One region of the Brevundimonas sp. FG8 genome, then DNA from elsewhere that is predicted to be linked to it. Evidence: riboswitches for the same ligand, from Rfam matches in the RefSeq annotation. Region 1 holds a riboswitch; the other holds the start of a gene.

Evidence for each region. Region 1 has a riboswitch for S-adenosylmethionine ahead of ACODRV_RS08170 (TonB-dependent receptor plug domain-containing protein). Riboswitches for the same ligand answer to the same signal wherever they lie in the genome.
Region 2: another riboswitch for S-adenosylmethionine. It lies ahead of metX (homoserine O-succinyltransferase MetX); the one in region 1 lies ahead of ACODRV_RS08170 (TonB-dependent receptor plug domain-containing protein).

What each region holds. Positions count from the first base shown of each region.
Region 1 is NZ_JBMDIU010000003.1:384,818-391,598, forward strand. It holds gene clpS (ATP-dependent Clp protease adapter ClpS) at 1-270, opposite strand, end outside; gene ACODRV_RS08140 (nuclear transport factor 2 family protein) at 800-1,288, shown strand; gene ACODRV_RS08145 (phasin family protein) at 1,353-1,832, opposite strand; gene ACODRV_RS08150 (serine hydrolase) at 2,109-3,443, shown strand; gene rpsF (30S ribosomal protein S6) at 3,640-4,023, shown strand; gene rpsR (30S ribosomal protein S18) at 4,036-4,311, shown strand; gene rplI (50S ribosomal protein L9) at 4,313-4,897, shown strand; SAM riboswitch class I at 5,007-5,118, shown strand; gene ACODRV_RS08170 (TonB-dependent receptor plug domain-containing protein) at 5,412-6,781, shown strand, end outside.
Region 2 is NZ_JBMDIU010000001.1:231,731-238,511, reverse strand. It holds gene gltB (glutamate synthase large subunit) at 1-1,350, opposite strand, end outside; gene ACODRV_RS01070 (NAD(P)-dependent oxidoreductase) at 1,347-2,780, opposite strand; gene ACODRV_RS01065 (TorF family putative porin) at 2,948-3,628, opposite strand; gene ACODRV_RS01060 (ammonium transporter) at 3,723-5,078, opposite strand; SAM riboswitch class I at 5,334-5,458, shown strand; gene metX (homoserine O-succinyltransferase MetX) at 5,558-6,550, shown strand; gene metB (cystathionine gamma-synthase) at 6,547-6,781, shown strand, end outside.

The DNA.
Region 1 (6,781 bases):
GGCGACCTTGGTTTCGGCCACTTCGTAGGTGAAGACGCCGCACACCCCGACGCCATGCTGATGCACATGCAGCATGATGCGGGTCGCGTCCTCGCGGCTCTTCTGGAAGAACCGCTCCAGCACGTAGATGACGAACTCCATCGGCGTGTAGTCGTCATTCAGGATCAGCACCCGATACAGCGAGGGCTTCTGAAGCTTCGGCTTTGTTTCGGTGATCGTGGCGGAGCCGGAGCCCTGACCCTGATCGCCGATCTTTCGTGACGGCGGCATTCGTTGTCCGATGTGGGGGAGTCGGATGGACAGATGGGAACTGTCCGATGGTTTTCCAGATGCGGCAAGTCACAGCTTTCTGTTCGGCCGCGATCAGAAGGCTCCTTCTCGACCCGACGCGGCCTGGCATTTGAGTGGCCCGCGGGCCGTCGGCCCTTCGGGACCTCCCGACCCGACGCGGGCTGGCGCTTCGCGCGGGCTCCCTCACCGTCATCCGCCGTTCCGGTGGTGGAAAGCGAACACCACCCCGTCCGGCGGGAAGATGTGCACTCGGAAAAAAATGGAGTGCACATCGTGCACTTTTTCCCGTGAGGCGAGCGATGCGGGAACAACTCAACCAGTGGAGAGAGCGAGCAGCGGCGATGTCAAAGACCGGAGGACAGTCTGGCATGCTGGTGCGTCAAATTTGGACATAAGCCGCGATGTTCCCCCTCCCATCGGGAGAGGGCGTGTGTGGGATGACCGAAGTTTCACGGGACATCGGCCGCAGCGCGGGTCAGCGTCGGGCGTCTTCATCCGGAGTGACCCGATGCTGTTCCCCGCCCTGCTGGCCGCCCTCGCCCTGCAAGCCGCGCCTGCGATCCCGGACCAGCCCGCCCTGACCGATACCCTGCGGGCGCGGGACGCGACCCTGTTCCGGGTGATGTTCGACGAGTGCGATCCGGCGGCGCTGTCGGACCTCGTGACCGGCGATCTGGAATTCTATCACGACAAGGGCGGCGCCATGCTGGGGCGGGAGGTCTTCGTGGAGGACTATCGTCGAAGCTGCGAGACGAAGAAGGCTCCCGACGCGTACCGCTCACGCCGGGTGCTGGTCCCGGAGACCTTCCGGGTGCAGGCCATACCCGGATACGGCGCGGTCGCGGAAGGGCAGCACCTGTTCTACGAACGGCAGGGCGAAGGCCCGCAGAGCCTCGTCGGCCGCGCCCGTTTCGTCGTCCTGTGGAAGCTGGAGGCGGACGGCCAGTGGCGCATGGCCCGGACGTTCAGCCTCGACCACGCGGCGGCGAGCGAGTGAACGCAAAAGGCCCCGGCGTTTCCACCGGGGCCTTCGCAACGCTTACTTCTGAAGTCAGAACGCCTCAGCGGGCGGCCTGGAACTTCTCGACCGAGGCGGTGACGCGCTCGTTGATCGGCTTGAAGCTGTCCTTCACCGAGGCGGTGAAGACGTCGGTCATCTTCGAGACTTCCGACAGATAGGTCTCGGCGGCCGACTTGGCCCACGAGGTCTGCAGCTCGATCAGTTCCTGGACCGAGCGGGCCGAGGCCAGCGACTGGGCGGCGGCGACGCCGTCTTCCCAGCTCTTCTTGCCATAGGCCAGCGAGGCGGCCGACAGGGTCTCGGCGCCCTTCTGGGCGGCGGTGGCCGAAGCGACCAGCGCCTCGACGTTCTTCTTGCCCTCGGCGTTCAGCTCGGCAAGGCCGGCGACCGACTTGTCGACGCCTTCACGGAATGCCTTGGCGCCGGCGGCCTGGAACTTTTCAGCCTGGGCGGTGGTCTTCTCGACGGTCGCCTTGGCGGTTTCGACGGTCTTCTTCACGGTTTCGGCGCTGTCGGCCATGGGAGTGTCTCCTGAACCTTGGGCGGCGGGGGCCGCTGGTGAATTTTTCCGCGACGGATGAAGCCATCGCGACGTCGCTCATATGGTGCAAGTGCGAAAAGCGGTCAAGGGTTCATTGTGCACTGCACAAAAACTTCATCAAACGCCGTTACCGCCACGCTTCACAAAGTCGTTGACGGGTCGTTTACCCTCATGAAACCCCGTCCACGCGATGGTAGCCTTTATCTTCAGCGTCACGCCGGGGGGCCGTCGTCGCGCTATCGGATCGAGGCTCGCTTGCGTCTGACCACACTGCTCCGCCGGGGATGGCTGTCGCTGGTGATGATCGCCGTCATGATGGCGACGCCCGTCAGCGCGCCGGTCACGACGGCCGAGGCCCAGGTGAACCCGGCCTACGCCTCCATCGTCGTGGACGCCGAGACCGGCGAGGTGCTGTTCGCCCGCTATGCCGACAATCGCCGCTACCCGGCGTCGGTGACCAAGGTGATGACCCTGTATCTGGCGTTCGAGGCCCTGGCCGCGGGCCGCGCGCGGCTGGACGATGTGATCACCGTCTCACCCCGCGCCGCCAGCCAGCCGCCGTCCAAGCTGGGCCTGGGCGCCGGCCAGACCATCACGCTGGAAGACGCGATCAAGGCGACCGCCGTGCGCAGCGCCAACGACATGGCGGTGGCCATCGCCGAGCATATCAGCGGTTCGGAAGCCCGCTTCACCGCCCAGATGACGCTGAAGGCGCAGGAGTTGGGCATGACCCACACGCGCTATGTGAACGCCAACGGCCTGCCGGACGCCCGCCAGCTGACCACGGCGCGCGATCTGGCCATCCTGGGCCGGGCGGTGATGCGGGATTATCCGCAATACTATCGCTTCCTGGGTATCCATGACTGGGTCTATGGCGGCCGGACCTACACCAACACCAACGGCCTGCTGCGCACCGGCGGCGGCTATGACGGAATGAAGACCGGCCTGACCAACGCCTCGGGCTCGAACATCATGGCCTCGGCGGTGCGGGACGGGAAACGCCTGATCACCGTGGTGCTGGGCGGCCAGTCCTCCGCGAGCCGCAACGCCCACGTCGCCGCCCTGACCGACACTGGCTTCGAGGTGATGCGCCTGCGCCGGTCCGGCCAGCAGATCCAGGTGGCGCAGCTGTTCTTCGAGCAGCGGGGCTTCGGCAACGTCCCGGCCGCGCCCGGAGCGCCCTCGCCTTCCCCGTCGGGCGCACCGGTCCAGTACGCGACGGTCAATGACGACAATGACGACGAGGGGATAACGGCCATCCTCAACGGCGGCGTCGCTCCGACCGCGCCCCGTCCCGTGGTGCCTCGCGCCGCGCCTCCGGCCCGCACGCCGCCGCGTCCCGCGCGTGAGCCCGCCGGTCGCTGGACCGTGCAGGTCGGCGCCTTCCGCGACGAGACGGTGGCCCGCAACTGGCTGACCGAGGTCAGCCGCCGCTACAGCCGACAGTTCGCCAACGCCGAGCGCACGGTGCAGAACGCCTCGGGCTGGTATCGTTCGCGCTTCACCGGCATGACCGAAGCGGGCGCCCGCGCCGCCTGCGAAGCCCTGGCCGAGCGCCGTTGGGACTGCACGGTGATCCGGCCGGAGTAGGCGCGGGGCCGACGCATCGCCCGAAGCCTTGCTCCCCGGCCGCTTTTCCCCTATACGCGCCCGCTTTCCAGGGCCTCGGTCCCGGCGCGGAGCTCCAAAGGGTTCGGGAAGTCATCCCGGCCGCCGCCTCGGGAACCATCGTGGAACGGACTGAACCCGGTCCGCCCGCGCCGACGTCCACAAGGGAGAATACCGCATGGCTCTTTACGAGCACACGGTCATGACGCGCCAGGATATCTCGGCGCAGCAGGCCGAAGCGCTGAACGACACCATCAAGACTCTGATCGAACAAGCCGGCGGCGTTGTCGCCAAGATCGAGTACTGGGGTCTGCGCAACCTGACCTACCGCGTGAAGAAGAACCGCAAGGCTCACTATTCGCTGCTGGCCGTCGACGCCCCTCCGGCCGCCATGGCCGAAGTCGAGCGTCAGCTGTCGATCAACGAAGACGTGCTGCGCTGGCTGACCGTCCGCGTCGAGGAACTCGACCTGGAACTGTCGCCGCTGCTGGCCCGTCGTGAACGTGAACGCGAACGTGAGCGTGAGCGCGGTCCCCGCGAAGACGCCGCGGTCGAAGCGTAAGGAACCCGGAACATGACCGATACCACCGCCCCGACCCCGGGCGCGCCGGCCGGCTCCGGCCCCGCCCGTCGCCCGTTCTTCCGTCGCCGCAAGGTGTGCCCGTTCTCCGGCCCGAACGCGCCGAAGATCGACTACAAGGACGTCAAGCTGCTGCAACGCTACATCAGCGAGCGCGGCAAGATCGTTCCGTCGCGCATCACGGCTGTCTCCCAGAAGAAGCAACGCGAGCTGGCCAAGGCCATCAAGCGCGCGCGCTACCTGGCCCTCCTGCCCTACGTGGTGAAGTAAGATGAAGGTCGTTCTGCTGGAACGCGTCGATAACCTCGGCGCCATCGGCGACGTCGTCACTGTCAAGGACGGCTTCGCTCGCAACTTCCTTCTGCCGCGCGACAAGGCCCGCCGGGCCACCGCCGCCAACCTGAAGGCCTTCGAACTCGACCGCGCCGCCATCGAGCAGCGCAACGAGAAGAACAAGGCCGACGCGCAGAAGGTCGCCGACAAGATCGACGGCCAGACCTACGTGATGATCCGTCAGGCCGGTGAAACCGGTCAGCTGTACGGTTCGGTCGCCGGTCGCGACGTCGCTGAAGCCGTTCAGGCTGAAGGCGGCAAGGTCGAGCGTTCGCAAGTCGTGCTCAACACGGCGATCAAGACGCTGGGCGTCCACGAGGTGCTGGTTCGCCTGCACGCCGAGGTCTCGGCCACCGTCAAGATCAACGTCGCCCGTTCGGCTGAAGAAGCCGAGCGTCAAGCCAAGGGCGAGGACGTGATCAAGTCGGCATACGAAGAAGACCGTGAAGCCGCCGCCGAACAGGCCGCGGACATGGTCGCCGGCGGCGCCGGCCAACAGGACGGTCTGGGCTCCGAAGCCTAACACCGTTACTGATGCCTGAAAGACACGGCGGCGTGGGGGAAGCCCCGCGCCGCCGAACTTTTTTCAGGCCCGTCCTTGACGCATTTATGACGCACCGCAATATCGGAACAGCTCATCGAGACCGGCTGAGGGATAGGCCCTTTGACGTCGGGGCAACCTGCGGACCGTCCGTAAGGTGCCAACTCCTTCGGGACCCCTCCCCGGGTCGCGGCAGATGAGAGGCCGGTCCCAGCCGGACTCCCACCATCTGTCACCGCAGGCGTTCCTGATCGAGCAGGAGACGACAATGCGTGCTGACAAGACCTACGCCCTGACCGCTCTCGCCGCCGATGTCCGCGCGCCGCGCCACCTTATGTGTCGCACCGGGTCCATGCGATGTCGCCGTTCGCTGTAATCGGCTGACCCGCCGGGCCTCCCGCCCGAACAGAACATCAGAAATCGCCAGCCCGGACCCCCGGTGATCGCCGCGCGCGACACCGACCGGGCGCCTGCGCCTCATCGAGAAGAGACTGTCATGACCACCACCACCCGCGTCCGCGCCACCCTGTTCGCCGCCGCCTCGGCCACCGCCCTGCTGGCCGGCGCCGCGCAGGCGCAGGCGCAGACCGCCCCGCAATCCACCCAGCCCGATGCGACCGAGATCGACGAGGTCGTCGTCACCGGCACCCGCGCCCCCAACCGCTCGCGGCTGGACACCCTCGCCCCGGTCGACGTGGTCACCCAGGAAGACCTGCAGAACCGGGGCACCACCGAACTGGCCGCCGCGCTGGCGCAGTCCGTTCCCTCGCTGACCTTCCAGCGGCCCGCCGTGGTGGACGGCACGGACTCGATCCGTCCGGCCACCCTGCGCGGCCTGTCGCCGGACCAGACGCTGGTGCTGGTGAACGGCACGCGCCGTCACGCCTCGGCGCTGGTCAACGTCAACGGCTCGGTCGGCCGCGGCTCTGCGGCGGTGGACCTGAACACCATCCCGTCCGGCGCGCTGGACCGTGTCGAGGTGCTGCGTGACGGCGCCTCGGCCCAGTACGGGTCAGACGCCATCGCCGGGGTGATCAACCTTCGTCTGCGACAGGCGGACCACGGCGGCGGCGCGACGATCACTCTGGGTCAGTACTACACCACCGTCGATACCGCCCGCGCTCCGGGGCGCGACGAGCAGGACGGCGGCACCATCACCGCCTCGGCCTGGCAGGGCTTTGGTCTGGGCGACGGCGGCTATCTGACGCTGAGCGCCGAATACCTGCAACGCGACCCGACCAACCGTTCCGACCTCGATCCGCGCGTGACGCCCAATGCTGTCACCGCCCGCTTCGGTGATCCGGAGGTCGAGCAGTGGACCGTCTTCGCCAACGCCGGCGCCCCGCTCGGCAACGGCTGGGAGGCCTATGGCTGGGCCGGCTATCAGGACCGCGACAGCGAAAGCGCCGCCTTCCCGCGCCTCGCCTCGAACGTGAACAATGTCGCCGCCATCTATCCCAACGGCTTCCTGCCCAAGATCGCCATCAACTCGCAGGACGTGTCGCTGGCCGGGGGCCTGCGCGGCTCGATCGGCGGCTGGGACGCGGATGTGAACCTCGTTTACGGCCGCAACGCCCTGGACTTCCGCACCGAGGACTCGCTGAACGCCACCTATGGCGCGGCCTCGCCGACCAGCTTCGATTCCGGCGCGCTGATCTATGACCAGCTGGTGCTGGGCGCGGATGTCTCGCGCCAGTTCGATGTGGGCCTGTACGCCCCGCTGAACGTCGCCGCCGGTCTGGAGGCCCGTCGCGAGACCTATGAGATCCAGGCCGGTCAGGCGGAGTCCTGGGATCGCGGTCCGTTGGGCGGGAACACCGCGCTGGCGGGCGGCGCCCAGGGCTTTGTCGGCTTCCAGCCGTCGAA
Region 2 (6,781 bases), on a different contig from region 1:
GTTGGACAGCCACTCGCGGTAGGGATGCTTGGCGGCCAGACGGTCGATGGTCTGGGTCTCGTCGAACAGCTTCCCGGCTTCGAGATCGACAGCGATCATGCGACCGCCGTTGATGTGCAGGCGACGCGCGATGCGGTCGTCGGACACGCCGGTCATGCCCGCTTCCGAGCCGCAGATCAGCAGGCCATCGACGGTCTCGGCGGCGCGCAGGGGGCGCAGACCGTTGCGGTCCTTGCCCGCCACGACCCAGCGACCGTCCGTGGCGCAGATCGCCGCCGGACCGTCCCACGGCTCCATGACCGAGTTGCAGTAGGCGTACAGCGCGCGGTGATCGTCGGAGATAACGCCCTCTATGGGCGCCTCGGGGATCAGCAGGGCCTTAACCATGGGCGCGGGGCGTCCGGCGCGGACCAGCACCTCGAAGACATTGTCCAGAGCGGCGGAGTCGGAGCCGCCCGGCTGGATCACCGGCTTGACCGTCTCGTCGTCGGCGCCGAAGGCCTCGGCGGTCATGCGGATCTCGTGGCTGCGCATCCAGTTGGCGTTGCCGCGCAGGGTGTTGATCTCGCCGTTGTGGGCCAGCATCCGGAACGGCTGGGCCAGCCGCCACTCGGGGAAGGTGTTGGTCGAGTAGCGCTGGTGGAACAGGGCGACATTGGCCTCGACGCGCGGGTCGGCCAGATCGGGATAGAAGTCGGCCAGCGCCTCGGCCAGCATCATCCCCTTGTAGATCACCGACCGCGCCGACAGGGAGCAGACGTAGAAATGCTGCAGCCCGGCGGCCGTGGCGCGGGCCTCGATCCGGCGACGCAGCAGGTACAGGGCGCGCTCCAGATCCTCGCCCTCAAGCCCCTCGGGCGGGGCCAGCATGATTTGCTCGATCTCCGGGCGGGTGGCGGCGGCGCGCTGGCCCAGAACCTCGGCGCGGTGCGGCACCTGACGCCAGCCGTACAGCCAGAAGCCGGAGGCCATGACCTCGCGCTCGACGATGGTGCGGGCCTGCTCCTGCGCGCCCAGATCGACGCGCGGCAGGAAGATCATGCCGACGGCGATGGGGCCGGAGCGCGGCTCGTGGCCCGCGTCGCGGACCTGGGCCTCGAAGAAGGCGCGCGGCAAACCGATCAGGATGCCGGCGCCGTCGCCCGACTTGCCGTCCGCATCGACGGCGCCCCGGTGCCAGATGGCCGACAGGGCCTTCAGCGCCAGATCGACCACCTCGCGGCGCGGCTTGCCGTCGATGGCGGCGACCAGACCGACACCGCAGGCGTCCCGCTCGGACGCCGGATCATAGGCGTGGGCGTCGATCAGCTTCTGCCGGTCGGCCTCGAACTTCGTCAGGTCAAAGGTCACGCGGCAGCCCTCCGTTGCGAGGACAGCCACGCATCAATTTCGGCGGCGGCGTCCTGACCGTCGCGGACGGCCCAGACCACCAGCGAGGCGCCACGCACGATGTCGCCCGCGGCGAAAACGCCCTCCAGAGTGGTGGCCTTGGTGTGGCCCGCGGTGCGGATGGTGCGCCAGTCGGTGAGGGCCAGATCAGGCTCGTCGAACAGGGTCGGCATGTCTTCCGGCTCGAAGCCCAGAGCCTCGATGACCAGATCGGCGGCGACGTCGAACTCGCCGCCCGGCACCGGCTCGACCGACCAGCGGCCGTCCGCCGACTGGGCCGCCAGCGCCATGCGCTGGGCGCGCACGCCGGTGACGCCCGAGGCGCCGCCCAGCACGGCGCGGGGCGCGGCCAGCCATTCGAAGACGACGCCCTCCTCCTCGGCGTTGGCGGTCTCGCGCGCGCTGCCCGGCATGTTCTCCCGGTCGCGGCGATACAGGCAGGTGACGGACGTGGCGCCCTGACGCACGGCGGTGCGCAGGCAGTCCATGGCGGTGTCGCCGCCGCCGATGACCACGACCTTCTTGCCCGCCGCGTTCAGCGGGCCGTCGTCATAGGCCGGGACCGCATCGCCGAAGCCCTTGCGGTTCGAGGCGATCAGATAGTCCAGCGCCGCGATCACGCCGTCGGAGCCGCAGCCGGGCGCGGTCAGGCGGCGGGCCTGATAGACGCCGGTGGCGACCAGCACGGCGTCATGGGCGGCGCGCACATCAGCGAAGGGCAGGCTTCCACCGACATCGGCGCCGAGTTTGAACGCGACCCCGCCGTCGATCAGGCGATCCACGCGACGGCCGACGACGTGCTTCTCCAGCTTGAAGCCGGGGATGCCGTAGGTCAGCAGGCCGCCCGCGCGGTCGTGGCGGTCATAGACGGTGACGGCATAGCCCGCGCTGCGCAGACGGTCGGCCGCCGCCAGCCCCGCCGGGCCGGCGCCGACGATGCCGACGGACTGGCCCTTTTCGGTGCGAGGGCGGATCGGATCCACCCAGCCGTTCTCGAACGCCTGATCGCCGAGCCAGCGCTCGACCGAACCGATGGTGACCGTCTCCCAGCCCGACTGTTCCAGCGTGCAGGAGCCCTCGCACAGCCGATCCTGCGGGCAGATGCGACCGCAGATTTCGGGCATGGTCGAGGTGGCCTCGGACTGGCGCCAGGCTTCCTCGGCGCGACCTTCGGCGGCGAGGCGCAGCCAGTCGGGAATGTTGTTCTGGAGCGGACAGGCGGACTGACAGAAGGGCACGCCGCACTGGGCGCAGCGGCTCGCTTGCCCCTTGCCCGCGTCAGGCGCGAAGTCCGCGTAAATTTCGGCGTGGTTGTGCACGCGATCGGTCGCCGACACCTTGGTCGGGCCGGTTCTGGGGACAACAACGAAAGTCTGGTTCACGGACGCCAAGGCAAGCCCTCTTCGCAACTGCACAAGTTCTAGAGGCTTCAGGCAGGTCAGGCAATTTCCATGCTGTCCTTGCGCATTCATCCTGTTCGCCGGAAAATACAAACCGGCAAGACCCGCCAAAGAGGCAAGGTCTTGCCGGTCGCCGGGCGGAAGGGACGCCCGGATCTTTAGAAGAGGAACTTCAGCGTTCCGACGACGCGGTCATCCGACAGGGGCGTGTCCACTTCGGTGCCGTGGTAGCGCACGTCGATCGCGATGTTGTCGGTGATCGAATAGGCGCCCCCGGCGTTCCAGGTGCTGTAGTCATCGTTGACGTCCAGATACTGGTAGCCGACCGCCGCGCTGAGGCTCAGCTTGGAGATGGGGGCGTAGGCGATGTTGGCCTCGACGTAGGTCGCCTCCCCATCCAGGCCGAAGAAGTCCGGCGAGTAGTAGAGGGCGCCGCCGAAGGTCACCGGACCGACCGCGCGCGAGGCGGCGGCCTTGAGCTCGACATAGCTGTAGTCCGACCCCGACGGATCGTTGACGTACAGGTAGCCGACCACCCCGAAGTCGAGGCCGAAGCCGCCCGCTTCCGTGCGATAGCCGCCGTAGATGTCGATTTCGGCGTCGGTGTCGTCACCAAAGTCCACATTCGAGGCCCAGGCCCCGGCATAGAAGCCGGACTCGAAGGTGACGTCGACGCCGAGCTGGATCGCCGCTTCCTCATCCGTCTGGCTATAGCCGCGGAAGACATAGTCGGAGGTGACGGCGGCGTTGAAGCTGACATCCTGGGCGCTGGCCGACGAGGCCGCGCCGGTCGCGATCAGGGCGGCGGCGAAGGCCGCGGCGCAATAGGCGAGTTTCATTGTTCTTGTTCCCCAATTTGTTCGGTCGATGGTCGGCACGCAAACGCTTACTGGGGCCGGGGCAGGAGGAGAGAGCTCCCGCCCCGACGATCGCTCAGACGGTCTCCAGCGCCTCACCGTGCAGGTGGGTGTCGAGACCTTCTTCTTCCGCCTCCGCGCTGACACGCAGGCCGGTCGTGAACTTGCAGATGATCAGGATGACGAGGGTGCCCACCGCGCTGTAGGCGATGGTCCAGCCCAGACCGATCAGCTGGGTCATGACGTCAGCGCCTTCCGACAGGCTGTTGATCGCGGTCGAGGCGAACACGCCGGTCAGCAGGGCGCCGGCCAGACCGCCCGCGCCGTGGATGCCGAAGGCGTCCAGCGAGTCGTCGTAGCGGAGCAGTTTCTTGATCCACACCGACGAGGCGTAGCAGACCGGACCGGCGATCAGGCCGATGATGACCGCGCCCTTCGGGTCCACGAAGCCGGCGGCCGGGGTGATGGCGACCAGACCGGCGACGATGCCCGACAGCACGCCGATCAGCGACGCCTTCTTCTTCTCGATGACCTCGACGATCTTCCAGGTGATGGAAGCGGCGGCGGCGGCGAGAATGGTGTTGATCAGGGCCACACCCGCCAGCGCGTTGGCGCCGCCGGCCGAACCGGCGTTGAAGCCGATCCAGCCGACCAGCAGCAGTGAGGCGCCGATCATGGTCAGAACCGGGTTGTGGGCCACGATCGGCTCCTTGCCGTAACCCTTGCGGGCGCCGAGGAAGATCGCGCAGACCAGACCGGCCACGCCCGAGTTGACGTGCACGACCGCGCCGCCGGCGAAGTCCAGCACCCCGGCGCCGCCGAGGAAGCCGCCGCCCCACACCCAGTGGGCGATCGGCGCATAGACCAGCAGGGACCACAGGGCCGTGAACAGCAGCAGGCCGGTATACTTCAGGCGTTCGGCGAAGGCGCCGGTGACCAGGGCGGGCGTGATGATCGCGAAGGTCAACTGGAACGACAGGAAGACGAATTCAGGGATGCCCGGCAGCAGGCTGTGCGCCGTCTCCATGCCCACGCCGTTCAGGAAGAAGGCGTCGAAGCTGCCGATGAACTGGTTGACGGTGTCGCCGTCAAACCCGCCAAGGGCGCCCGCCTTGCCGAAGGCGATGGAGTAGCCGGCGATGAACCAGACCAGGGTGGCGACGGCGAAGACGCCGACTGACTGGGTGATGGTGGCGATGACGTTCTTGCGGCGAACCATGCCGCCGTAGAAGAGCGCCAGACCCGGCAGGGTCATAAGCAGAACGAGAGCCGCCGAGGTCAGCAACCAGGCGGTGCCGGCGCCGTCGAGTTCCAGCGGAACCTGATGGCCCAGAAGGGCCGGAGCCGGTGCGGGCGCGGCGCTGGCCGCGGTCGCGATTACCGATGTCAAAAGACCGAGCCCGAGAGCAAGGCCGCCGCGAAGTCGTGTCATCTCAATCCCCCAAAAGGATGCCGTTACGCATTTGCAAACTGTTTACCGCACCTGCGAAATCCGCAAGTGGGCGGAAGAAGATTCAGGAATTTTTGTTGCGTTCGCAACGCACTTGACTTCACCAAACGCAAAACTGTTGTCGCCATACGATCCATAGCAATCAAAATCGTGCTTATTTACGGCTTAGCTTGCGAATTCGCAGTCGCAGCATTTTTGGGGGATTGACGAGCCCGCCCGCGTTCGTCACCGTAAAGACACTCATCAAGACCGGCTGAGGGATAGGCCCTTTGACGCCGGGGCAACCTTCCAGTGATCCACCCGATCATTGGAGATGGTGCCAACTCCTGCGGGGCGTCTTCGGAAGCCGCGAGAGATGAGTGAAGCGAGTGGTCCATCACGGGGCCAGACGACTTCACGGGTCTTTCTTCGCAGATGTTGGTTCGCCCCATCGGTTTCGCTGAGTGGAACCGGAGCGGACAGTGGCGTCCACCACCGAATGGATCATCGACGAGGCTCCCGGCCGTGACGTGACGGCCGCGATTCCGGCCGACTTCCGGCTGGCCTCGGGCGAGCGTCTGTCGGCGGACACGCTGGTCGGCCGCATCCATGGCCCGACGAAGGGACCGCTGGTCGTCATCACCGGCGGCATCTCAAGCGGCCGCTTCGCCGCCCGCTGGTGGTCGTGGGCCGTGCGTCACGGCGGACCGGTCGATCTGGACCGCGTGCGGGTGCTGGCCTTCGATCTTCTGCCGGGAAAGACGGAGCCGGGCGTCACCATCACGACCCAAGATCAGGCCCGCCTGCTGGCCGTGCTGCTCGACAGCCTGAACGAGGCGCGCATCGACGCCTTCGTCGGCGCCTCCTACGGCGGTTGCGTGGGTCAGGCCTTCGCCGCGACCTTCCCCGAACGGATCGGTGAGCTGATCGTGATCTCCGCCGCCCACCGCGCCCATCCGGCGGCTACCGCCTGGCGCGGGGTGCAGCGCCGGGTGCTGGCCTTCGCCCGCGATTGCGGTCGTGAGGCCGAGGGCGTGTCGCTGGCCCGCGAACTGGCGATGACCACCTATCGCACCGCCGACGAGTTCGACTGGCGCTTCGCCACCATCGCCCCGGCGCAGGCCGGCGAGGCTTATCCGGTGTGCGAGTACCTGATCTCGCGCGGCGCCGACTACGCCGAGGCGACCAGCGCGGACCGCTGGATCTCCCTGTCGGATTCTCTGGATCGCCACGCGGTCGCGCCCGAAGCCATCCGTTGCCCGCTGACCTTGCTGGGCTTCACCAGCGACCGGCTGGTCCCGATCGAAGACCTGCGCGAGCTGGCCGCCCGCGCCCCCGCCCTGCGTCGCTTCGCCGAGGCGGGCTCCATCTTCGGCCACGACGCCTTTCTGAAGGAGCGCGAGCTGGTCGGCCGCACGCTCCACGACGCCCTTTCACCCCTGTACGTCCGCCAGCCTGACGAGATCGCCGCATGACCTGCTCCAGCGAAGCCCATCCCTGTACCACCGCCGCCCGGCACGGCGTGAACAACGATCCGGCGCACGGGGCGGTGATGCCGCCGCTGTACCTGTCGTCGAACTACAGCTTCGACGGCCTCGAGGGTAAGCGGAAGTACGACTACACGCGCTCGGGCAACCCGACCCGCGACGTGCTGGGCGAGACGCTGGCCAGGCTGGAAGGCGGCGCAGGCGCGGTGATCACCGCGA